Regions from separate parts of the Streptomyces johnsoniae genome, predicted to be linked through region 2. Evidence: riboswitches for the same ligand, from Rfam matches in the RefSeq annotation. Region 2 holds a riboswitch; the other holds the start of a gene.

Region 1 (11,449 bases), on a different contig from region 2:
GCTGCGCCGCATCGACTTCCTCGACGTCGACAACGACGCGCTGCTCGCCTACGTCAAGACCGACCCGGCGACCGGCGACGCCGTGCTGTGCGTCGTCACCCTCAACCCGTTCGGCGCCGAGGAGGGAACGGTGCGCGGCGCGCCCGCCGCGTTCGGCGCCGCGGACCGGCCGCTGGTGCTGCGCGACGAGGCCACCGGCGAACTCGTGCCCTGGGACGGGGCCACGCGGGTCCGCATCGATCCGGCGCGGGCCGTGGCCCGGCTGCTGACGAAGGAGCTGCCGCGATGAGCAGGCGCATCGCCCCCGGGGTCATCGTCGAGCCCGCCTCCGAGGCGTTCGGCACGGCCCGCGCGCTGCCGGTTGAGCCCGATTGGTTCAAGCGGGCCGTCTTCTACGAGGTGCTGGTCCGCTCGTTCTACGACTCCGACGCCGACGGCACCGGCGACATGAAGGGCCTGGCGGAGAAGCTGGACTACCTGCGCTGGCTCGGCGTCGACTGCCTGTGGCTGCCGCCGTTCTACGCCTCGCCGCTGCGCGACGGCGGCTACGACATCAGCGACTACCGCGCGGTGCTGCCGGAGTTCGGCACCATCGACGACTTCGTCGGCCTGGTCGACGCCGCGCACGCCCGCGGCATCCGCGTCATCACCGACCTGGTGATGAACCACACCTCCGACGCGCACCCCTGGTTCCAGGAGTCCCGCCGGCACCCGGAAGGCCCGTACGGGGACTTCTACATGTGGGCCGACGACGACACCGGGTACCCGGACGCGCGCATCATCTTCGTCGACACCGAGACGTCGAACTGGACGTACGACCCGGTCCGCGGTCAGTACTACTGGCACCGGTTCTTCTCCCACCAGCCCGACCTGAACTACGAGAACCCGCGCGTGCAGGACGCGATGCTGGACGCGCTGCGCTTCTGGCTCGACCTCGGCATCGACGGCTTCCGCCTGGACGCGGTGCCCTACCTGTTCGCGCAGGAGGGCACCAACTGCGAGAACCTGCCGCGGACCCACGCGTTCCTCAAGGGCGTCCGGAAGATCGTGGACGCCGAGTACCCGGGGCGCGTTCTGCTGGCCGAGGCCAACCAGTGGCCGGCCGACGCCGTCGAGTACTTCGGCGACCCGGCGCAGGGCGGCGACGAGTGCCATATGGCGTTCCACTTCCCGCTGATGCCGCGGATCTTCATGGCGCTGCGGCAGGAGGACCGCACCCCGGTCTCGGAGATCGTCGCCCGCACCCCCGGCATCCCCGAGCACTGCCAGTGGGGCATCTTCCTGCGCAACCACGACGAGCTGACCCTCGAAATGGTCACCGACGAGGAACGCGCCTACATGTACGAGGAGTTCGCGCCCGAGCCGCGGATGCGGGCCAATATCGGCATCCGCCGGCGCCTCGCGCCGCTGCTCGACAACGACCGCAGGCAGCTGGAGCTGGTCACCTCGCTGCTGCTGTCGCTGCCGGGCTCGCCGATCCTCTACTACGGCGACGAGATCGGCATGGGCGACAACATATGGCTCGCCGACCGGGACGCGGTGCGCACCCCGATGCAGTGGACGCCGGACCGGAACGCGGGCTTCTCCGCGGCCGACCCCGGCCGGCTGGACCTGCCGGTGATCATGGACCCGGTCTTCGGGCACCCCGCGGTGAACGTCGAGGCGCAGCTGCGCTCCCCGGCCTCGCTGCTCCAGTGGACCCGGCGGATGCTGACCATCCGCAGGCGGCACCCGGCGTTCGGACTCGGGACCTTCCGTGAGGTGGAGACCTCCAACCCGGCCGTGCTCGCCTTCATCCGCCACTACCGGGGCCCCGACGGCTCCCACGACCAGGTGCTGTGCGTGAACAACTTCTCGCGCATGCCGCAGCCGGTCTCCCTCTCCCTGCCGGACGCGGCGGGCGCCGGGCTGGTCGAACTGACCGGCGCCGTGACGTTCCCCGCCCTCGGCTCCGCCCCCTACCAGCTGACGCTCCCGGGACACGGCGTCTACTGGTTCGGCGTCGAAAGGCCGGAACAGCCGTGACGCACGCCCCACTTGACCCGACCGACGTGCTGCGCTCGCCCGAGGTCCGCGCCGCCCTGGCCGCATGGCTGCCGCGGCAGCGCTGGTTCGCCGCGGCCGGCGGGCGCCTGCCGCGGCCCGCGGTCGTGCGCACCCACACGTTCCACCGCGCGGGCGGCACGGCCGGGGTGATCGCGCTGGTGCGCGACGAGGCGACGGCCGGCCGCGCGGGCGGCGACTACCAGGTGCCGCTCGGCGTCGGACCCGCGGACGCGGCGCCGCCCGGCGCCGCGGTGATCGCGCGGCCGGGCGGCACCGCCGTGTGGGACGCACTCGCGGACGCCTCGCTCGTCGGCGTGCTGATCGCGCACGTCGCCGCCGGGCACGAACGCGACGGGCTGCGCTTCCGCGCCGAACCCCCAGGGTTCCGCCCGCCGCGGCCCGCGGCGCCGGTGCGCCCGCCGGGCGCCGAGCAGACCAACACCTCGGTGGTGGTGGACGAGCGGTACATCCTGAAGGTCTTCCGGCGCGTACTGCCGGGCCCCAACCCGGACCTGGTGCTGCACCGCATGCTGCGGGACGCGGGCTCGCCGCACGTCACGCCGCTGCTCGGCGCCGTGGAGTCCGAAGGACCTGACGGGCCGGGCGGCGCGCCCGCCACCCTGGCCACGGTGCAGACCTACCTGCCGCGGGCCGCCGACGGCTGGGAGCTGGCGCTGGCCGGTGCGGGCGCGGGCGCCGGTGCGGGCGCCGGTGCGGGTGCGGGCGCGGGTGCAGGCGCGGGTGCGGGCGCCGGGGACTTCACCGCGGAGGCCCGCAGGCTCGGGGAAGCCGTCGCCGCGGTCCACCGCGACCTGGCCGCCGCCGGCGGGGTGACGCCGCTCGGCGCCGCGGACTACGCGGCGCTGGCCGCCTCGTTCCTCCGGCGGCTGGACGCGGCGCTTGCCGCGGCGCCGCGGCTGGCCCGGCACGCGCCGGGCCTGCGCGCGGCGTTCGCGGCAGTCGCGGACCTGGACCCGGCGGCCGGGCGGACCGCGCACCTCGTGCACGGCGACCTGCACCTGGGCCAGACGCTGCGCACGGCGGACGGCTGGCTGCTGATCGACTTCGAGGGCGAGCCGCTGGCCGCGTCCCACGGCGAGAGCGGCGCCGCCCACTCCCCGCTGCGGGACGTCGCCGGGATGCTGCGTTCCTTCGACTACGCCGCGCACCACGGCCTCACCGGCGCCGCGGCGGACACCCCCGCGGGTCCGCGGCGCCGCGCCGCGGCCCTGCGGTGGGCCGAACGCAGCGCGGACGCCTTCTGGCGCGGGTACGCGCGGGCCGCGGGCCGCGAACCGGCCGAGGACGCGGCGCTGTTGCGGGCCTACGAGCTGGACAAGGCGGTGTACGAGGTGCTGTACGAGACGCGGTACCGGCCGGCGTGGGCGTGGATTCCCCTCCAGTTCCTCAGGCGCGCGCTGCCCGCCCGCGTCAGCACAGCGCGTCGCCGCAACAGTGGCTCGCGGAGGTCCCGTTGACCATGGCGATGACATCGGCGCTGCCGTGGGGGCGCAGCCGCGGCAGGACGGACTCCTGGACCATGCCGGGGAGCGCGACCCGCCACCAGGTGGTGAGCCGCTCCACTAGATCGGCGCGGTCGCAGGCGACCGCCGACAGTAACTGCACCCCCGTGAAGGAGCCGATGATCATGTAGGCCAGGTCCTCGGGGCTGGCGCCGGGACGCAGCTCCCCGTGGTCCTTCGCCAGCATCAGCTGGCTGCGGCACAGTTCCGTCCACCAGTGGTACATCCCCGGGTCGGACTCGCCGAGCACGCCCTGCTCGACGGTCAGCCGCACGCCGGCCCGCAGCAGCGTGTTGGTGGCGAAGGACCGCGCCACCCCGTGCGTGATGTCGATGACCGTCTGCGCGTGGAGGCCCGTGTTGGTGAGCATGACCGAACGCCGCTGCTCCGCCATGACGCTGCGGGCCAGGGCCTCCTTGGAGTCGAAGTGGAAGTAGAGAGCGCCCTTGGTGACGCCCGCGGCTCGGAGAATGTCCGTGATGCTGGCCGACGCGTACCCGTGTTCGTCGAAGACGGCCGCGGCGGCTTCGATCACACGGCGCCTGGTGCGCAACGCCCGCTGCTGGGTGGCCAAACGAACCTCCTGGTGGTGAGCCGCAACACGCCGCGGCCCGCGAAAGCCGCGTGCTGGCCGGGGCCTTGCCGTGAGCGAGTCGGTCACGTCCAAAACAAACCGTTTGGTGCGTACTTTAACGGGGGCGTTTGGGTGCTCACGGTGATCTGTTACGGGACCGGAACCCGGGACGCGCCTTCTGGCCGGATGGTCAGGCTTGTCCCGCGCCACGGCGGCGCGGCGGCACGCGCCCCGCGCTCCGCCGGTGGGCGGAGCGCGGGAGCGGCGGGCGCGCGGCCGGGCGGTTACCCGGCCGAGGCGACGTCCGGCACGGCACCGGCGGCCGGCCGCGGGGAGACCGGTTGCGGCGGAACGGGCGGCCGCGGCAAACGAGGCGAGTCCGGCACACGGACCGACCCCGGCTCGCGAGCCGACTCCGGGTCACAAACCGGCTCCGTTGCACGGCTCGGCTCCGGCTCGCGGACCGACCCGGGGTCACGGGCCGAATCCGGCTCGCGGACCGACCCGGGGTCACGGACCGACCCCGGGTGGCGGGCCAGCTCCGGGTCACGGACCGACTCCGATGCACGGACCGAGTCCGGGTCGCGAGCCGACCCCGGCACACGGACCGACCCCGGGTCACGGGCCGAGTCCGGGGCGCGGGCCGAGTCCGGGTCACGGGCCGGCTCCGGGGCGCGGGCCGGCTTCTCGGTCGGTGCCGCGGTGAGGCGGTACGGCCGCGGGTCGGCGGCCAGGGTCGGCAGCAGCATGCGCCAGATCGAGGTGAGCCGGTCTTCGAGCCCCGGCCCCTCGGCCACCCGCTCGGCGAGCAGTTGGGCGCCGATGACCGCGGCGACGATGGCCTCCGCCGCGGCGTCGCAGTCCACTCCGGCCCGCAGCTCGCGATCGGCGAGCGCACGGGCGAGGTAGCCGCGCACCATGACGACGCAGGAACGCTCCGGCGCGCCCCACGGGCCGTCGAACACGCCCACCTCACGACGCAGGCGCACCCCCGCGTGGGCGGCGGTGCTGCCGTGCAGCAGCCGGGCCACCGCGTAGGAGAAGTCGATGAGCCCCTGGAGCCCCCGCGGCCCCAGCTCCTTGGCGCGTGCCGCAAGAGCGGCCCACGCCACCGCCTCCTCCTCCAGGACGACCTCGGCGACCTGCTGTTTCGACGTGAAGTGGAAGTACAGCGCCCCCTTGGTCACACCCGCGGCCCGAAGGATGTCCGTGAGGGCCGTTCCGTCGTACCCCTGCCGGCCGAACACCTCGGCCGCCGCGTCCAGGATCGCTCGTCGCGTCCTGCGGGCCCTCGTCTGCTGCACTCCCGCCCCTCCTCGGAAAGAAACCGCCGTGCTGTGCGCCCTCGCCCCTTGCATATCACGAAGCGGAGGGACTCAATCCGGCTCGCCCGGCAGGGAATTGGCGGCCGGACGGCATCCGCCGCGCCGCGCGTGCCCCGGACCGCCGGTGGGCGTGGCCGGTGCCTGCGCCTTCACTTCATGTTTGGCTGTATTCGAAAAGTGACGATGCGACGGAAGAACACAGGATGTCGCGAAGCCCGTCACCTTATTCACGCGAGGCACATCCATTCACTCCTGTCGCGGCCCGCGTCCCCTACGCGGTCCGCAGCGCACTCCGGAAGCAGGCGGTGTCCGCCGGCAGCGCGATCTCCCCAGATCGCGTCGGCGGGCACAGAAGGCGGAGGCGGAGGTGTCATGGCCGACACGTGCACTCCTGCTGTCAATTGCACGAACACAGTGCCGAATCATGGCCCCAGCCGATTTTGTCGAACGCGTATGCGGCGGAAACCATGGTCATGTGGTGGTGCCACCCGCGGAACGAGCGCCCCTCGAAGTCCCGCAGGCCGAACCTGTCCTCCAGCTTCTGCATGTCCTCCTTGCTCCGCAGCGACAGCCGGGCCAGGGACATCACCGAGTCAACACGGTGATCGGCCAGGTTGGTGATCCAGAAGCGGGCCGGGCGGCCCAGGGGGAAGATCTCGCTCAGCAGGCGCACCACCCGCGGCGGCGTATGGCGGCCACCTGCGTGGATGCGCACCAGCGAGGAGACGACGCGGCTGCGGCGGGCCTCCGCCTTGACGGGGGCGAGCACGCTGCTGCGCTGCGCGCCCGGGTACTGCACGTAGTCGCGGACGGCCACCACCTTTCCGGTCGCGCCCCGCAAAGCCGGGCGGCGGCTCGAAACGGCACTCAGGTGCGCACCGCCGAGCACCTTCATCGATCCGTCGACTTCGAGGGCGAACGTGAACCCGCGGTCCATCAGCGTCGTGATGAAGTCGTCCGCGTGCCTGAGGTGCCTGATATCGGCGATGACGGGCGCGCGGGCGAGCCCCCACTCCGTGTCCATCTCGCTCACCATGTCGATCGACTCCCGCCATTCCGGCTGCGCTCCCACTCCATCCGGGATATAGGCCGACTTCCTCAACTTCATGTTGTCTCCCCATCTTCGGGGAAGCAGAATCCGCCAATTCACCGGAATGCTTCCCGAACTGTTGGCGAGAAAGGCTCCCACGCCGATCTGGCAATTCAGCGTGCGCCCCGCCTCGGGCAGGAACTGACGTTCCACGCCCACCGATCTGTCTCCTCGCTTGGGTATGGCCGTACGCGCCAGCACCCAGGCCATCGGCCGCTCCGCGGCCTGGATGTGACGCGCCAGTAGGGCCCGGACGGGCTCCCACTCCCACGGACTCTGATTGATGAACTGTTGCAGGGACTGATGCGCCGGAATGGACAGTATGCTATCGGCGATCTTGCGGACGGTTTTCTTTCCCTCGACCAGAAGCAGCCCACGGAGGTACACCTCCGCCCACCGCCGCTGGTCTACCCGCGGCATGGGACTGAAGACTCCATCGGCGAATGACGCGACCGCGTCAGGGATGATTCTCGGGACGATGGTGCTCGCATACATGGACTCCAAACCTCCCGGCCAGCACGTCTCGTTTTGGCGACGGTCTCATGTTTCCTTATGGCATAGGGTGACGCGCAAGTTGAACCTGACGTAGTTGCGATACGACCACGGTTAATGCGGAAGATGCGGTTCACGAGGCAATCAATGACGCACTGGGCAGGGCGAATGACCGCACGCACCGTTGCGAAATAAAACCGCATGCGGGTCCAAAACTTTATTGGCCTTTACCGAGACCTTTACCTGCACCAAGGGGAGCCGGGCCGCTTCTCCCAGATTGGCTGGATACGGCCCTGGCGGGCCGCCTGGCGGCCTGCTCCCCGCACCCGGCCGCGGTCGGCGCCACCGACACAGGAAACGCGCACGACCGGCACGACCTGCACCTTCGGGAAACGCCACCGTGACCCCACGCGCACCACCGCCGCCCCACGGGCAGCGTCCGCGCCCGCGCGGCCGCCCGCGCCCCACGGGAAACCCCCACCGACCCGGCGCGCGAGGGCCGTTGACGCTCTCCTCGCCATATGCCCGTTGCGGCACGGGCCGCCAAAAAAACCGTCCGGTATGCACATTCCCGCCGCGCGGACCCCGATGGCTCACCGGCGGCACACCCCCGCCGCCGCCCGCCACGGAACCTGCATTACACCACCAACCAGGAGGCCACGGCAGTGGGCACCGCCCCGGCAACCCGCAGCCCCCGGCGAACGGGACACCCCCACCCACCGGTTCCCGTCGCCGCGGCTGTCAGCCGAGCCGTTTCGCCATGGACTGCTCCCCGGCCACCCCGGCGGCCCCGGCCACCCCGGCGGCCCCGGCCACCCCGGTCGCCCCGGTCGCCCCGGTCGGCAGCGGCCGGCCCGTCGGGAGGAAGCCGTTGTGTCGGTAGAAGGCGATGGCCCCCACGTTCCCGGGGAGTACGGACAGCCGCAGTGACGTGGCCCCCGACTCCAGGGCCCAGGTCTCGACCGCCGCCAGCAGCCGGCCCCCGACGCCCCGGCCCCGGGCCGCGCGTCCGACCCACACCGACCTCAGCTCGCACACGTCGTCCCTCAGCGGCACCCCCCTGATCATGCCGACGGCGCGGCCGTCCAGCACGGCAACGACGTTGCGCGACCCGGGCAGGGCCAGGCGGGCGCGCCACTGCTCCGCCCCGCCCCGCGGCCAGTCCGCGAGCCGCGCGGTGAACGCGTGCGGGGCATCGGCGAGCGCGGCAAGGCGCGCCTCCCGCCACAGCGGCCAGTCCGACTCGGTCACCACTCTCAAGAACACCATGCCGGGATCATGCCGGGATTCCGCGCCATGTGCCCGCCTTTCCCCGCACCCCCCGAGTGGTGCTCGTCACAGGGAAATCGGTGACCACGACCCAGCTTCGTAGACACGGTAATGACAAAGGTCCCGGGACCTTTGTCACCCGGCTCGGGAATTACGGTCCGACCGCGCGGGACCCCTGCGGGACGGACACCGCCGCCTCCCTCATAGGCGCAGGTCATGACGGGAGAACGCGGGGGGACGCGGGGACCTGCGGCCCCCGTCGCCCCCGGCCGCGCGGCACCGGAACAATGAACGCTATTCCGCCGGTCCCGCACTTTCCCCCGCTACGCCCCAGCTTCGTAAAAGGGCCTCTTGAACCCCTCCGAGCCGCCGTTTATCAATGAACGTGTCCGGCCGTTTCCGGCGGATATCCCAGACTTTGCGAGGTAGTTCTCCCATGCCGAACACCACCACGCTCCGCACCGTGAAGAACCTCCGTCCGCGCTCCAGGACCGGCGTCGCCATAGCCGCCGGACTGTGCGCCTCGGTGGCCGTGACCGGCGCCTCGGTGGCGGCAGGCGACGGCGGCGGCGAGCCCACCCAGGTCTTCGCCCCCGCGACCGCGACCCAGCTTGCCGACGCCACCGGCGCGCAGGCCGACACCCAGCAGGCCGCGGCCGAGAAGGCCGAGGAGCTGGAGAAGACCTGGACCTCGCCGATCGAGGGCGACTACACCCTGTCCGCGACCTACGGCAACAGCGGTGACCGCTGGGCGAGCGGCCACAGCGGCCAGGACTTCGCCGTCGACACCGGCACCCCGGTCCACGCGGCCCACAGCGGCACCGTCGTGAAGGCGGGCGGCAACGGCGCCGGCGACGGCCCCGCCTACGGCAACGCCGTCGTGATCAAGCACGACGACGACACCTTCACCCAGTACGCGCACCTCTCCGAGGTCGACGTGAAGGCGGGGCAGAAGGTCTCGACGAACGACGAGATCGGCCTGTCCGGCAACACCGGTAACAGCAGTGGCCCCCACCTGCACTTCGAGATCCGCACCACGGCCGACTACGGCTCCGCCGTCGACCCCGTGGCCTTCCTGGCGAAGCAGGACCTGAAGCTCTGACCCCCGGGCCGCGCCCCCGCGCCCCCGCGCCCCGGCCCACCCACGGCGCCCTCCCCGCACCGAGCGGGGAGGGCGCCTTCGTGCCCGGCCGGCCCCCGTACCCGGCCGCCCCCGTGACCGGCCGCCGCCCCCGTGCCGGCCGCCGGTCCCGCCGTCAGCGGCTCAGCGCGAGCCCGTGGTCCGCCGCGAAGATGCGGCGGCACGAACCGTCGCAGAAGACGTGCCGGACCCCCTCGTGCTCCAGCGTGAGCACCGTCTCCGCCGCGTCGACCACCATGCCGCACACCGGGTCGAGCGCCATGCCGGGCGGCAGCTCCTGCTCCGTTCCCTGCCGCCCGGTCCGGTAGTCGCGGGTGACGTGCTCCACCAGCTCCTGGCTGCCCAGGGACCGCCCGAAAAGCCCGATGCCGCCCTCCGAGACGCCCACCAGCTGGACGGTGACGTGCGGCTCTTCCCGCACTCGCCCCGGGTCGCGCCCCGCCGCCTCCTCCGTGGCGGCGATGGCGTCCGTCAGCGGGCCGACGACGTGCGGCGCCATGTCCTTGCGCCACGGAGCGGGAACGGTCAACCGCACCAGGTAGCGCGGCGCGTCTGCCGGATCGGCCGCCGGTCGGTCCCCCAGCACCCAGCCCGCGGGCTCGTGCACCAGCACCTGCGTCAGCCGCCGCTGCGCGTCGAGCACCGCCCGCGCGTGGCTGCCGTCCTCCACCATCAGCGCGTCGATCATGCGACGCCCCAGCTCCTGCTTCTCCCGGCCGTCCAGCACCCCCGGCGGAACGTACACGTCGATGAGCAACATCCGGTCCTCCTCGCCTCTCCTCGACTGCCGCCCCACCAGGCTGCCCCCGCGGCCGACCGCGGGCGTCCTGCGGAGGGCGGACTCCCCTCGGGCCCGTACTCCCCGGGCAGTACCCCGGGCCCGTACTCCCCGGGCAGTAACGGCCGCCGGTACCCTGGAGCCGGGCCGTGACTGGCGCCTTCAGGTGGAGCACCACCGGGAAGCGGCCCGGCGATTCCGCCACTGCCGTGCGCCTGGGCACCCCACGACGACCGTGCAGGAGTGGCCCATGTCCGCAGCCCCCACCGCCCGTCTCATGACCGGCACCCACATCGCCCGGGACCTGGTCGAGCGGAGCGCCGCCGCCGCGGCCGACTTCGCCCGCGGCACCGGCCGGGCTCCGTGCCTGGCCACGGTGCTGGTCGGCGAGGACCCCGCCTCGGTGACCTACGTCCGCATGAAGCGCAACCGGTGCGCGAAGGCCGGGATCGACTCCCGCCTCGTCGCGCTGCCCGCGGCCACCACGACCGCGGAGCTGGTGGACACCCTCACCGGCCTGTCCGAGGACCCCGGCGTCGACGGAATCCTGCTCCAGCACCCCGTCGGCCCGCACATCGACGAACGGGCCGCGTTCGAGGCGATCGCCCCGCACAAGGACGTGGACGGCGTCACGACGCGGTCCTTCGCCGCCATGGCCTTCGGCCTGCCCGGATTCCTGTCCGCGACCCCGGGCGGCATCATGCGGCTCAGGCCCTGTCCTGCCGATCTTGCCGGGCCCGCGACGCCGGCTACGGCACCTCGCTGCGTTGTCGCATCACGCAAGTACGGCCAAGTACGAGCTGTGATACTCCGCCTTGCGATGCACCGCATCTGGGGGCACCTCCCGGACGGAGTCTGGGGGAGCCGCGGGCTGATCCGACAAGATCGACAGGACAGGACCTGGACGCGTACGAGGTCGACCCGGCCGGGCGGCACGCCGTCGTCGTCGGCCGCAGCGCGATCCTCGGCAAGCCAGTCGGGATGCTACTGCTCCAGCGGAACGCCACCGTCACGTACTGTCACTCCCGCACCGAGGACCTGGCGGCGGCCGTGCGCCGGGCCGACATCCTGGTGGCCGCCGTCGGCCGGCCCCGTTTCATCCGCGGCGAGGACGTGAAGCCCGGCGCCGTCGTCATCGACGCCGGTTACAACCCGGGCAACGTCGGCGACGTCGACTTCGAGTCGGCGGCGGCGCGCGCCGGTCTCATCAC
Region 2 (11,449 bases):
TGGGCGCCAAGGCCCGCGACGTGTGCGACGCGCTCGCGGGCAGCAGCGCGGTCACCATCGCCCGGCTGCACGGGCGGGTGGTCGGTGCCGGGCTGGCGCTCTCGCTGTTCTGCGACCTGCGCGCCGGCACGGACACCACCCGCTTCCGCATGCCGGAGCTGGCGGTCGGCCTGCCGATCGCCTGGGGCGGGGCCCTGCCCCGGCTGGTGCAGGAGGCGGGCGCCGCCCGCGTCCGTGAGCTGCTGCTCCTGGGCAGCAGCTTCGACGCCGCCGCCGCCTGGCAGATGTCGATACTCCACCGGGTTGCCGCCGAGCACGAGCTTGACGGCGTGATCCAGGAGTGGATCAGGCCCCTGGTGCGGCGCTCGCCGGTGGCGCTGCGCGTCACCAAGTCCGTGCTCAACTCCTACGCCGCCGCCTCGCGCATCGCGGACGCCTCGATCCTGGAGGGCGATCTGCTCGCCGCCGCGCTCGGGGCGCGTCGGCACGAGCGCGGCGGCGGCTGAGGGAGCGGGCGGCCGGGGGGGCGGGGCGGCTCAGCCGCCCGCGCCGTCCCCGTCGCCCTCGCCCGCCTCCAGGCGGAAGCCGACCTTCAGCCCCACCTGGAAGTGCTCGACACCGCCGTCCACGATGTGCCCGCGGATCTGCGTCACCTCGAACCAGTCCAGCTGGCGGAGCGTCTGGGCGGCCCGGTCGATCCCCTTGCGGATCGCGTCGTCCAGCCCTTCGTGTGAGGACCCGACGATCTCGGTCACCCGGTAGATGTGCTCGCTCATGTTCGCCTCCCGGCGTACCTGCGCTCGGTTTTCTCCGGTTACCACCGTGCATCAGGGGCGGCCGTTCCGCATGCGCACGGGGGTTGACCCTGCGGCGGACACCGTGGAATCGTTCCTGCGGGCCGGTTTGAACGATTCAAAGTGGAGGGGTGCCCATGACCCCCGTCGGACGCAGAACGGTCATCGGAGCCGCGGGCGCCGCCGCGGCGGCAGCCGCCGCAGGGCCCGGCGCAACGGCGGCGGCCGCCGCCGCGGACACCGCGCCGGCCGGCCCGCCACCGCCCCGCGGCCTGCGGCTGCCCGAGCTGTGGGCGCACGACCCGTTCATCGTGGCCCACCGCCGCCACGGCCACTACTTCCTCTACCTGCGCAACCGCCCCGAGGCCACCGGCATCCCCGGCACCGGCACGCTGCTGTACCGCAGCCGCGACCTCGTCACCTGGCAGGGCCCCTGGTCCGTCTTCACCGTCCCCGACGGCGCCTGGGCGGCCGACGGCGGCTGGGCCCCCGAGGTCCACCACCACGCGGGCAAGTGGTACCTCTTCCTCACGCTGCACGACGAGGAGCAGACCCTGGCCGAGCCGCCGGACGTGCTGATCCGCACCTACCGGCGCGGCACCTCCGTCGCGGTCGCCGACTCCCCCTACGGTCCGTTCCGGCTCCTGGACCCCGGGCGTCCGCACACCCCCGACACGTTCATGAGCCTGGACGGGACCCTCTTCGTCGAGGACGGCGAACCCTGGCTGGTCTACGCCCACGAGTGGATTCAGCGCCTCGACGGCACCATGGAGGCCATCCGCCTCCGCCCCGACCTGAGCGGAACCACCGGCGAGCCCGTCCACCTCTTCCGCGCCTCCGGCGCCCCCTGGCTGGAGACGCGGCTGGCCACCGACGAGGCGGCCCTGCCGCCCTACGTCACCGACGGCCCCCAGCTGTTCCGCAGCCGCACCGGCGACCTGCTGATGCTGTGGTCCACCTACCTCGGCCCGGCCGGCACCCAGGGCTACGTGCAGACCCAGGCCCGTTCCCGCTCCGGCACGCTCGCCGGCCCCTGGGACCTGCTCCCCGTCCTGGTCGGGGACAACGCGGGCCACGGCATGCCGTTCCGCACCTTCGAAGGCACCCTCATGCTGGTCCTGCACCGCCCCTTCGGCTCCCCCGACAGCCGCGCCAAGCTCTACGAGCTGCACGACGCCGGCGACCGCTTCACGCTCGGCCGCCGCAGGAAGGATCTGGACGGCGGCGACTGAACGGGCGGTGCTACCCTCGCACGGGGCCGTGACTGGCGCGTCTGGATGGGAAGAACCATCGGGGAGCGGTCCTTCCTAGCGACGTGAAGCCGTGCGCCTGGGCTTTCGCGACGACACGTCAAGGAGGCCCCGTGAGCGCAGAACCCGCCCGCACCACCGAGTCCACCGCCTTCCGCAGTGGGCTCGAAGTGATCCGCGGCATCGAACCCCGCATCGCCGACGCCATTACGAACGAGATCGACGACCAGCGCGCCTCACTGAAGCTCATCGCCAGCGAGAACTACGCATCCCCCGCGGTCCTCCTCACCATGGGGAACTGGCTCAGCGACAAGTACGCCGAGGGCACGGTCGGCCGCCGCTTCTACGCCGGCTGCCGCAATGTCGACACCGTCGAGTCGGTCGCCGCCGAGCACGCCCGCGAGCTGTTCGGCGCCCGCCACGCCTACGTCCAGCCGCACTCCGGTATCGACGCCAACCTCGTCGCGTTCTGGGCCGTCCTCGCCCAGCGCGTGGAGAGCCCGGCGCTGGAGCGGGCCGGCGCCCGCCAGGTCAACGACCTCTCCGAGGAGGACTGGGCCGCGCTCCGCCGCGACCTGGGCGACCAGCGGATGCTGGGCATGTCCCTGGACGCCGGCGGCCACCTGACGCACGGCTTCCGGCCCAATATCTCCGGCAAGATGTTCCACCAGCGCAGCTACGGCACCGACCCGGAGACCGGCCTCGTCGACTACGACGCCCTGCGGGCCGCCGCCCGCGAGTTCCGGCCGCTCATCCTCATCGCCGGCTACTCCGCCTACCCCCGGCTGATCAACTTCCGGATCATGCGGGAGATCGCCGACGAGGTCGGCGCCACGCTCATGGTCGACATGGCCCACTTCGCGGGACTCGTCGCGGGCAAGGTCCTCACCGGCGACTTCGACCCGGTGCCGCACGCCCAGATCGTCACCACCACCACCCACAAGTCGCTGCGCGGTCCGCGCGGCGGCATGGTGCTGTGCGACGACTCCCTCGCCGACCAGGTCGACCGCGGCTGCCCCATGGTGCTGGGCGGCCCGCTCCCGCACGTCATGGCCGCCAAGGCCGTCGCGCTCGCCGAGGCCAGGCAGCCGGCGTTCCGCGACTACGCCCGGCGCGTCGTCGACAATTCCCGCGCCCTCGCCGAGGGCCTGATGCGGCGCGGCGCGCGCCTGGTCACCGGCGGCTCCGACAACCACCTGGCGCTCATCGACGTCTCCGGCTACGGGCTCACCGGGCGTCAGGCCGAGGCCGCGCTGCTCGACTCCGGCATCGTCACCAACCGCAACGCCATCCCGCAGGACCCCAACGGCGCCTGGTACACCTCCGGCATCCGCATCGGCACCCCCGCACTGACCACGCGCGGACTCGGCACCGCCGAGATGGACGAGGTGGCCGCCCTCATCGACACCGTGCTGTCCCGCACCACACCCGGCACGACCAAGAGCGGCAAGCCCTCCAAGGCCGCGCACGTGCTGGAGGACGGCATCGCCAAGCAGGTCGCGGAGCGCGCCGCCGACCTGCTCGCCAAGCACCCGCTCTACCCGGGGATCGACCTCAGCTGACCATGCCCCGGCACCACCCGCACACCACCCCGGCCGACGCGGCGGAGGCGGAGGCCGTCCAGCTCCGCCTGCGCCGCCGGGTCCGCCTGGACGACTCGGGCCCCGCGCCCGGCGCCCCGGGAACGGTCGTCGGCGTGGACGTGGCCTACGACGACGGCCGCGGCATCGTCGCCGCCGCGGCCGTCGCCCTGGACGCCGTCACCCTGGCCGTCGTCGAGGAGGCCACGGCCGTGGGGCGGGTGACGTTCCCCTACGTTCCCGGGCTGCTCGCGTTCCGCGAACTGCCGGCCGTGCTGGACGCGCTCGACCGGCTGCGGCACACGCCGGGACTCGTCGTCTGCGACGGGTACGGCATCGCCCACCCCCGCCGGTTCGGCCTGGCCAGCCACCTCGGCGTGCTCACCGGCCTGCCGGCCATCGGCGTCGCGAAAAACCCGTTCGTCTTCCGCCACGAGCCGCCCGCCCCGCACCGCGGTGCCCACACGCCGCTGCTCGACGGGACGGAGGAGGTCGGCCGCGCCCTGCGCACCCGGGACGGCGTCAAGCCCGTCTTCGTCTCACCCGGCCACCGCACCACGTGCGCGTCGGCCTGCGCCCACACCCTGCACCTGACCGGCGCCTACCGCCTCCCGGAAACCACCCGGCGCGCCGACCGTCTCTGCCGCGAGGCGCTGCGCGCCGCCTGACCCGGCCCGTCAGCCGCGGCCCGTCAGCCGCGCGCCGTGCCCGCCGCCGATGCCAGCACATCGAGCGCGCGGTCGACGTCCTGCTCCGTGTTGTACAGATGGAACGCCGCGCGCAGCAGCCCGCCCCTGACGGCCATGCGGACGCCCGCGTCCGTCAGCGCCCGCGCCGCCCCGCCGAGCCCGGGCACCGACACCACCGCCGAATCGGCCGGCACCGGCGGGAAGCCCAGTGCGGCGACGCCGCCGCGGAAGCGGCGGGCCAGCCGCAGATCATGCGCCCCGATCTCCGCCGCGTCCAGCCCCGCCAACAGCTCCAGGGAACGTGCCCCGGCCACCCAGGACAGGAACGCCGGGCTCTCGTCGAACCGCCTGGCGCTGCGCGCCGGCCGCGTCACCGGCCCGTACGTGCTGTTCCACGGCTCCTCGCCCGCCACCCAGCCCGCGTGCAGCGGCGTCAGCCCGCCGCCGTCCGCGGGCACCGTGAGGAACGAGACGCCCCGCGGGCACATCAGCCACTTGTAGCCCGCGCACACGGTGAAGTCGAAGTCCGCGGCCGACACGGGGTACCAGCCGGCCGCCTGCGTGAGGTCCACCAGCGTCCGCGCCCCGTGCCGCCGCGCCGCCGCGCCGATCGCGGGCAGATCGGCGATCCGCCCGTCCAGCGACTGCACCGCGGACACCGCCACCAGCGCGGTGCCCGCCCGGACCGCCTCGGCCAGTGCCGTCAGCGGCACCGTGCGCAGCCGCGCCCCGCACTGCGCGAACGGCGTCACCAGTGAGCTGAACTCCTGCTCGGCACACAGCACTTCGGCCCCCGGCGGCAGCGCACCCGCCACCAGGGCCACATGCAGCGACACGGCGGCACCGACGGCCACCCGCTCGGGTGGCACACCGACGAGGCGGCCGAACGCCGACCGCGCGCCGCGCACGTCCTCGAAGTAGGCGGCCACGTCCACCCGGCCCTCGGCGATCTCCGCGGCGGCATCCCGCAGGGCGGCCACCGCGCTCGCCGGAAGCAGCCCGTGCGCGGCGGTGTTCAGATACGTCGTCGTCGGCGCGAACTCGCCGCCCACCGTTGTGTCCACGCGTCTCCCGTCCCGTATCGCCCGCTGCTGCCATCGCCCGCTGCCCGCTGCCCGCTGCCCGCTGCCCGCTGCCCGTGCCGCCGTCCGTGCCGCGGCCCGCCCTCCGCATTCTGCCCCGCCGCGGCGGCCGGGACCCCCGCAGCGGCCGGTAGGCCCGGCGGGCGGCGTGAGACGATGCCCACCCCCGCCCGCCCCGCGGTTCGCAGGAGAGCCATGACCGACCGGCGGCGGCGGCCCGCCATCGACGCCTCGGGGCCGCACTCGGCGCGCATCTGGAACTACTGGCTGGGCGGCAAGGACCACTACGAGGCCGACCGGGCCATGGGCGACCAGATCATGAAGTACTTCCCCGAGATCGTGGAGAACGCCCGCGGGAACAGGTACTTCCTGTGCCGTGCCGTCGTACACCTCTGCGGCGCGGCCGGCATACGCCAGTTCCTCGATATCGGCACCGGCCTCCCCACCGAGGACAACACCCACGAGCTGGCCCAGCGAATGGCCCCCGAGTCGCGGATCGTCTACGTCGACAACGACCCGCTGGTCCTCGCGCACGCCCGCGCCCTGCTGACCAGCACGCCCGAGGGCGCGACGGACTACCTGGACGCCGACGTGGGCGATCCGGCGGGCATTCCGGCGCAGGCGGCGAAGACGCCGGACTTCTCCCGGCCGGTGGCACTGATGCTGCTGGGCATCATGCAGTTCGTGGAGGACACCGACGAGGCGGGCCGGATCGTCGCCGCACTGCTGGACGCGCTGCCCGCGGGCAGTTACCTGGCTCTGTCCCACCCCACGAACGCGGTCCGCGGCGCGCGGATGGACGCCGCGGTGAAGCAGTGGAACGAGGGCGGCGGTTCACCGCGGCTGACCCTGCGGACGCCCGCGGAGGTGGCCGGGTTCTTCGACGGGCTCGACGTGCTGCCGCCGGGCATCGTCTCCACCGCCGAGTGGCGGCCCGAACCGCTGGACGTCGGCCCCTCGGGTCCGATCGACGATTTCGGCGGGGTCGCCCGCAAGGGCTGACTCTCCTTCGCGGTGCGCGGCCGCGCCCTCGAAGGAGCCACCCGGCTCCGGATCGGTTCCGGGATTCACCGTGTATTGACACCTTCTCGCTGGCGCCGCAACACTGCGAACACCGGTGGGAGAGCGCTCTCCCACCGTTCCGACACGGAGGTTCGCATGGTACGCAGATCAGCCCTGCTGTCGGGGTCCCTCGTGACGGCCGCGTTCGCACTCGTGGCCGCCGGTTTCGGTGCGATGGGCGCCGCCGCCGCACCCGCGGACGCCGGCGGGCACGCCCAGCACCACGCCGTGGCGATGGAGCCCCCGCCGGGGGAGTGGGTCCCGGTGGACGAACCCGTCGCGGGCATCCCCCCGCTGGAGAACCCGCCGTTCGCCGAGCACCGCGAGTTCCAGGCCAACTGCTCGGTCAGCCACACCGCGCCCGACGACCCGATCGTCTACCCGGGGCAGCCGGGCGCCTCGCACGACCACACGTTCATGGGGAACGACACCACCGACGCGCACAGCACGGTGGAGTCCCTGGCCGGCGGCGCCACCAGTTGCAAGGTGCCGGCCGACCTGTCCGCCTACTGGATGCCGACCATGTACAACGGCGACGAGGAGGTCCGCCCGATCGGCGACCAGGTCATCTACTACAAGTCCGGCATCAGGGACCAGACCACGGTGCGGCCCTTCCCCACCGGCCTGCGCTACGTGGTCGGCAGCCCCATGCAGTCGGAGGAGGAGTTCATCGAGGCGACCGTTCAGGGCTGGGAGTGCGGCGACTCCTACGACAACTCCGACATCCCGGCTCAGTGCCCCGCGGGGAGCCAGCTCAACGTCCGTTTCCAGGCACCCAGTTGCTGGGACGGGCGGCATCTTGACTCGCCCGATCACCAGGCGCACATGGCCTACCCCGTGGTGGAGAACGGCGCGGACGTGTGCCCGGCCGGCCACCCGGTCGCCGTTCCGATGATCGAGTTCAAGATGGCCTTCCCGGTGGACGGGGACATGTCCGAGGTCCGGCTGGCCAGCGGGGCCGGCTACTCCTTCCACTACGACTTCTTCAACGCCTGGGACGAGGCGACCCTCGCCCGCATGGTCGAGCACTGCATCAACGGCGGGCTCCAGTGCGACGCCCGCGGCTACGACCAGTTCCACCCCGAGGCCGGGGCGGCGCTGAACGAGGACTACGAACTGCCCTAGCGCGAGAGCGTTTTCCCGGAGCCCGGCCGGTCGCCGGACGACGTCGGTGTCGATGCCGGTGCCGGTGCCGGTGCCGGTGTCGACGTTCGCGGGCTGGTGTGCGCGTCGAGGCCGACTGGTCCGACGGCAACGCCGCCCACCACTCACGGCGCACCGCGGAGAATCCGTCGGTCGCCCCTGATCCGGCCGTCGCCCCCTCTCACCCGAACGGGCGGGAGGGGGGCGACGTGCCGCGCCGCCACGGCGTAGCGTGGCGGAAGTGCCGAAGGGAGGGCAGACGTGAACGACACCGCACGCGCGACCTGGGTCACCTACATCCGGGACGAGCGCGTCGAGTTGCCGGCCACGATCGACGGCATCAGAGCCGCGTTGCCCGGTGACGCGGAGCGCGCGGCGTTCGACATGGAGGTGTCCCGTACGCCGGGCCAGGACCTGCACCGCGTCCTCGCACGCTGGTCACTGGCCACCCGCCCGGACGCGGCCGAGGCGAACGACGAGATTGTCGAGCGGCTGCGCGCCGGTGATTTCTCCGGTCTGGTCTTCCCCTACGAGGTCGCCGAGGACACCGACGAGGACACCGACGAGGACCGCGAAGCGGACAAGAAAGAGGAAGAGGGTGCCGGGTAGGTTGGCCTACCGTCTCGCGTACGCCGGGCAGGCCGAGTCCGCTCGGCGGCAGATGGCGGCGCACCGGCGGCGGCAGTTCGACGCCGAGATGGGGCGCACGATCGGCCGCGCGCCGTACGCGCACAGTTCCACGCCCATCAAAGGGGAGCGCGACTACCGCGAGGCGACCGTCGCGGGCGCCATCGTCGTGTACTACGTGAGCGCGGGGGTGCTGACCCTGACCGCGGTCCAGCTCATTGCCGCGGAAATGCATCCGACGCAGGATTGAGCGCGGGGGCGCACCATCTCTCCACCTCACCTCATCTGGTTGGGCCGGGTCGCGCCATCTCGACGCGACCCCCAGCCGCGCCGGTGCGGCAGACGACTCCGGCCCAGCCACCACTGATGAGGTGTGGCACGTACAGGTTTACGGGGCGCCGGGGGCCGCGGGAAGGCCGGGCACCGAGCTGGTGTACCGCCCCGGTTCGCGGGGCAGGAAAGGACGTTGCCGCGATGCGCCGGTCCGGCTAAGGTGAAACGCGTGACTGCCGGGTCGGCCTTTGGCCAGAAGCGAGTAGGGTTCCCGGCCTCCGCGTGACCGCGCGGCGGGCCCGAGGCCCGCCTGTTCGCATCATTCCGCGGATTCCGTGTTCCTTCCGCATTCCACGTTTCTTCTTCTCCTGCCGGGCGCGGGAAGGCGCATGCCGCAACCCTGCCGGTAGTTCTCCCACCTCTTCTTCCCGCACCGGCCGCGCCGGGTCCGCGGCGTGCTTCCATGCCTTTTCCCCGTCGGTGCGGTATCGCTCCGCGGCAGTTCCGTGCTGCCCGCGACCTCTCTGTTCCGCATGCCTGAAAACGAAAGAACGGCACGTATGCCCATAGATTTCAACCGGCAGATCATCGATGAATTCCGCGCCAACGGAGGGCGCGTCGGAGGCCCGTTCGAGGGCGGCAGGCTCATCCTGCTGACCACGACGGGAGCCCGGTCGGGGGGCCGGCACACGACACCGCTCGGCTACCTGCCCGACGGGGGCGAACGGCTGCTGGTGATCGCCTCGGCCAACGGCTCGCCCCGCCACCCGGACTGGTACCACAATCTGCTGGCCGAGCCGCGCGTCACGGTCGAGGACGGCGTCTTCACCTACGAGGCGGAGGCCACCGTGCTGCGGGGCGCGGAACGCGACGAGATCTTCGCCCGCGCCGCCGAGGCCGACCCCGGCTGGGCGGAATACCAGGCCAGGACCACACGGGTGATCCCCGTCGTCGCGCTGAAGGAGGCGGGCGGCGGCCCGCCCGACATGTCCTCGCCCGGCACCGCGCTGAAGCGGCTGCACGATGCGTTCCGCCGGGAACTGTCCGTCGTTCGCATGGAGTTCGCCGCATCTGGTCCCGGGCTCGGCGCCCAGCTGCGGATCAACTGCCTGACGGCCTGCCAGGGTTTGCGCTTTCACCACACCAGCGAGGACGGCGGGCTCTTCCCCTTCCTCGCGGACCGGCGCCCCGACCTGGCGCCGGTCCTGGACCGGCTGGCCGAGGAGCACGAGCGGATCGCCGCGCTGCTGGAACGGCTGCAGCACACCGTCTCGGACACGGAGGCCGAGCCGGGCGCCGCGCTGGCCGACATCGAACGCCTCACGGAGGAACTGGAGCGCCACCTCGACTACGAGGAGGAGCACCTGATACCCGCCCTCGACGCGCTGGCTCCCTGAGGCCCCCGGCCCTCGCCCGCCCCGCGGGCCCCGGGCTTTCCCCGCCCGGGGCCCGCGGGGCGGCGTGCCGTGCCCGTCAGGAGCGGTACACGCCGAACTCGTACAGCGAGTAGCCCCAGCCGGTGCCGCGTTCCGTGCCGAGCACCCGGACGTAGCGGCCCGAGCCGCTGACGGCGGCGGTCTCCGCCCCGCCCGTGCCGCCGGTGACCTCGTGCACCGTCCGCCAGTCCGAGCCGTTGTCCGAGACCTGCACCTGGTAGGAGCGGGCGTACGAGGTCTCCCACACCAACTGCACATGGTCGAACGACGTGACCGAGCCGAGGTCGACCTGGAGCCACTGCGGGTCGCTCCAGTCGCTGGCCCACCGCGTCTGGAGATTCCCGTCGGTGGCGTGCGAGGGCAGGAACGGCGCGCCGTCGCCCTCGGCCTGGTGCGAGGAGGCGGTGGTCGCCGCGCCCAGCGCGATGTTGGTGCCGTCCACCGGCGGTGGCACGACGCCGACGGACGTGGTCTCGATACCGATGTTGCCCTGCCCGTCCCGCGCGGCCAGGTACACCTTCCACGGTCCCGGCCGCGCCGGGGCGGTCACGGAGAAGGAGCCGTCACCGTTCGCGGTGAACTCGGCCGGGGTCAGCGCGCCGTTGTCGTCGAGGTACTTGCTGCTGAGCAGCACCTCGTAGGACAGCTGGTCGCCGTCCGGGTCGGCCACGTCCGCGGAGAGCGTGAACTCCTGCCCCGCGGGCACCGCCGTGCGGTCGCCGCCGACGGTGAGGCCGCTGATGACGGGCGGGGTGTTCGCCGGGCTCCCGCCGCCGTACAGCTCGGCCACCTCGTAGTAGGAGAGCCGTCGTTCGCCGCCGGGCAGCAGGTTGAACCAGACGCCGCCGAAGTCCTCCTCCAGGCCGTAGTGGAAGAGCGTGCCGCCCAGCGCCACGCCCTCGTGGCCCATCAGGCACTCCCAGGCGGCGCGGTAGCCGTCGCGCTTCTCCACATCGGTCGGCTCCTCGGGAACGCCGTTGACGTCGTCCTCGACCTCCCACTCGCCCGCCGGGCCGCCCTCGGTGAGGATGTACGGCCGGTCGTAGCCGCCGGCGGTCCAGGTCTCCTGGATATTGCAGACGTCGCCGTAGGAGTTGACCGCGAGCAGGTCGAGCGCGGGGGAGTGCTCCTGGTAGTACGGCCAGGCGCCGGTCCACGCGTCGGTCGAGGTCACCGGGTGGTTCGGGTCCAGCGCCTTGATCTCCTCGGCCGCGTCGTTGACGAACTGGGCGTAGGCGTCGCGCTGTGCCTCCAGTTCCGCGCCCGAGTAACAGTTCTGGAGGCCGAGCAGCGACTCGTTGCCGACGTTCCACATCAGCACGCCCGGGTGGTCCTTGTAGGCGCCGACCCACTCGTTCATCAGGTAGAGCTGGTAGCCCTTGTAGTCGTGGTCGTTGACGTAGTCGACGCAACCGCCGCTGCCGGGCCCGCCGCCGGGCTGGAGCCAGAAGCCCGCGATGACGCGGATGCCGTTCGCCGCGGCGGCGTCGAGCAGCGGGGCCGTGGTGGCGTC

The links. A riboswitch is a leader RNA that binds a small molecule or an ion and turns the genes downstream of it on or off. The one in region 2 is predicted to bind ZMP and ZTP.
Region 1: another riboswitch for ZMP and ZTP. It lies ahead of RM779_RS29130 (tetrahydrofolate dehydrogenase/cyclohydrolase catalytic domain-containing protein); the one in region 2 lies ahead of RM779_RS18325 (glycine hydroxymethyltransferase).

What each region holds. Positions count from the first base shown of each region.
Region 1 is NZ_JAVREV010000021.1:36,822-48,270, reverse strand. Features, by position in the region: gene RM779_RS29175 (alpha-1,4-glucan--maltose-1-phosphate maltosyltransferase) at 1-289, shown strand, start outside; gene treS (maltose alpha-D-glucosyltransferase) at 286-2,025, shown strand; gene RM779_RS29165 (maltokinase N-terminal cap-like domain-containing protein) at 2,022-3,524, shown strand; gene RM779_RS29160 (ScbR family autoregulator-binding transcription factor) at 3,478-4,143, opposite strand; gene RM779_RS29155 (ScbR family autoregulator-binding transcription factor) at 4,428-5,447, opposite strand; gene RM779_RS29150 (IS701 family transposase) at 5,866-7,053, opposite strand; gene RM779_RS29145 (GNAT family N-acetyltransferase) at 7,792-8,319, opposite strand; gene RM779_RS29140 (M23 family metallopeptidase) at 8,756-9,421, shown strand; gene RM779_RS29135 (hypothetical protein) at 9,576-10,220, opposite strand; ZMP/ZTP riboswitch at 10,378-10,466, shown strand; partial or broken gene RM779_RS29130 (tetrahydrofolate dehydrogenase/cyclohydrolase catalytic domain-containing protein) at 10,489-10,947, shown strand; partial or broken gene RM779_RS29125 (bifunctional 5,10-methylene-tetrahydrofolate dehydrogenase/5,10-methylene-tetrahydrofolate cyclohydrolase) at 11,139-11,449, shown strand, end outside.
Region 2 is NZ_JAVREV010000009.1:292,923-304,371, reverse strand. Features, by position in the region: gene RM779_RS18340 (enoyl-CoA hydratase/isomerase family protein) at 1-506, shown strand, start outside; gene RM779_RS18335 (dodecin) at 537-776, opposite strand; gene RM779_RS18330 (glycoside hydrolase family 43 protein) at 932-2,026, shown strand; ZMP/ZTP riboswitch at 2,045-2,136, shown strand; gene RM779_RS18325 (glycine hydroxymethyltransferase) at 2,158-3,606, shown strand; gene RM779_RS18320 (endonuclease V) at 3,609-4,292, shown strand; gene RM779_RS18315 (aminotransferase class V-fold PLP-dependent enzyme) at 4,316-5,377, opposite strand; gene RM779_RS18310 (SAM-dependent methyltransferase) at 5,591-6,397, shown strand; gene RM779_RS18305 (DUF1996 domain-containing protein) at 6,554-7,582, shown strand; gene RM779_RS18300 (hypothetical protein) at 7,862-8,209, shown strand; gene RM779_RS18295 (hypothetical protein) at 8,211-8,477, shown strand; gene RM779_RS18290 (nitroreductase/quinone reductase family protein) at 9,061-9,897, shown strand; gene RM779_RS18285 (galactose-binding domain-containing protein) at 9,974-11,449, opposite strand, start outside.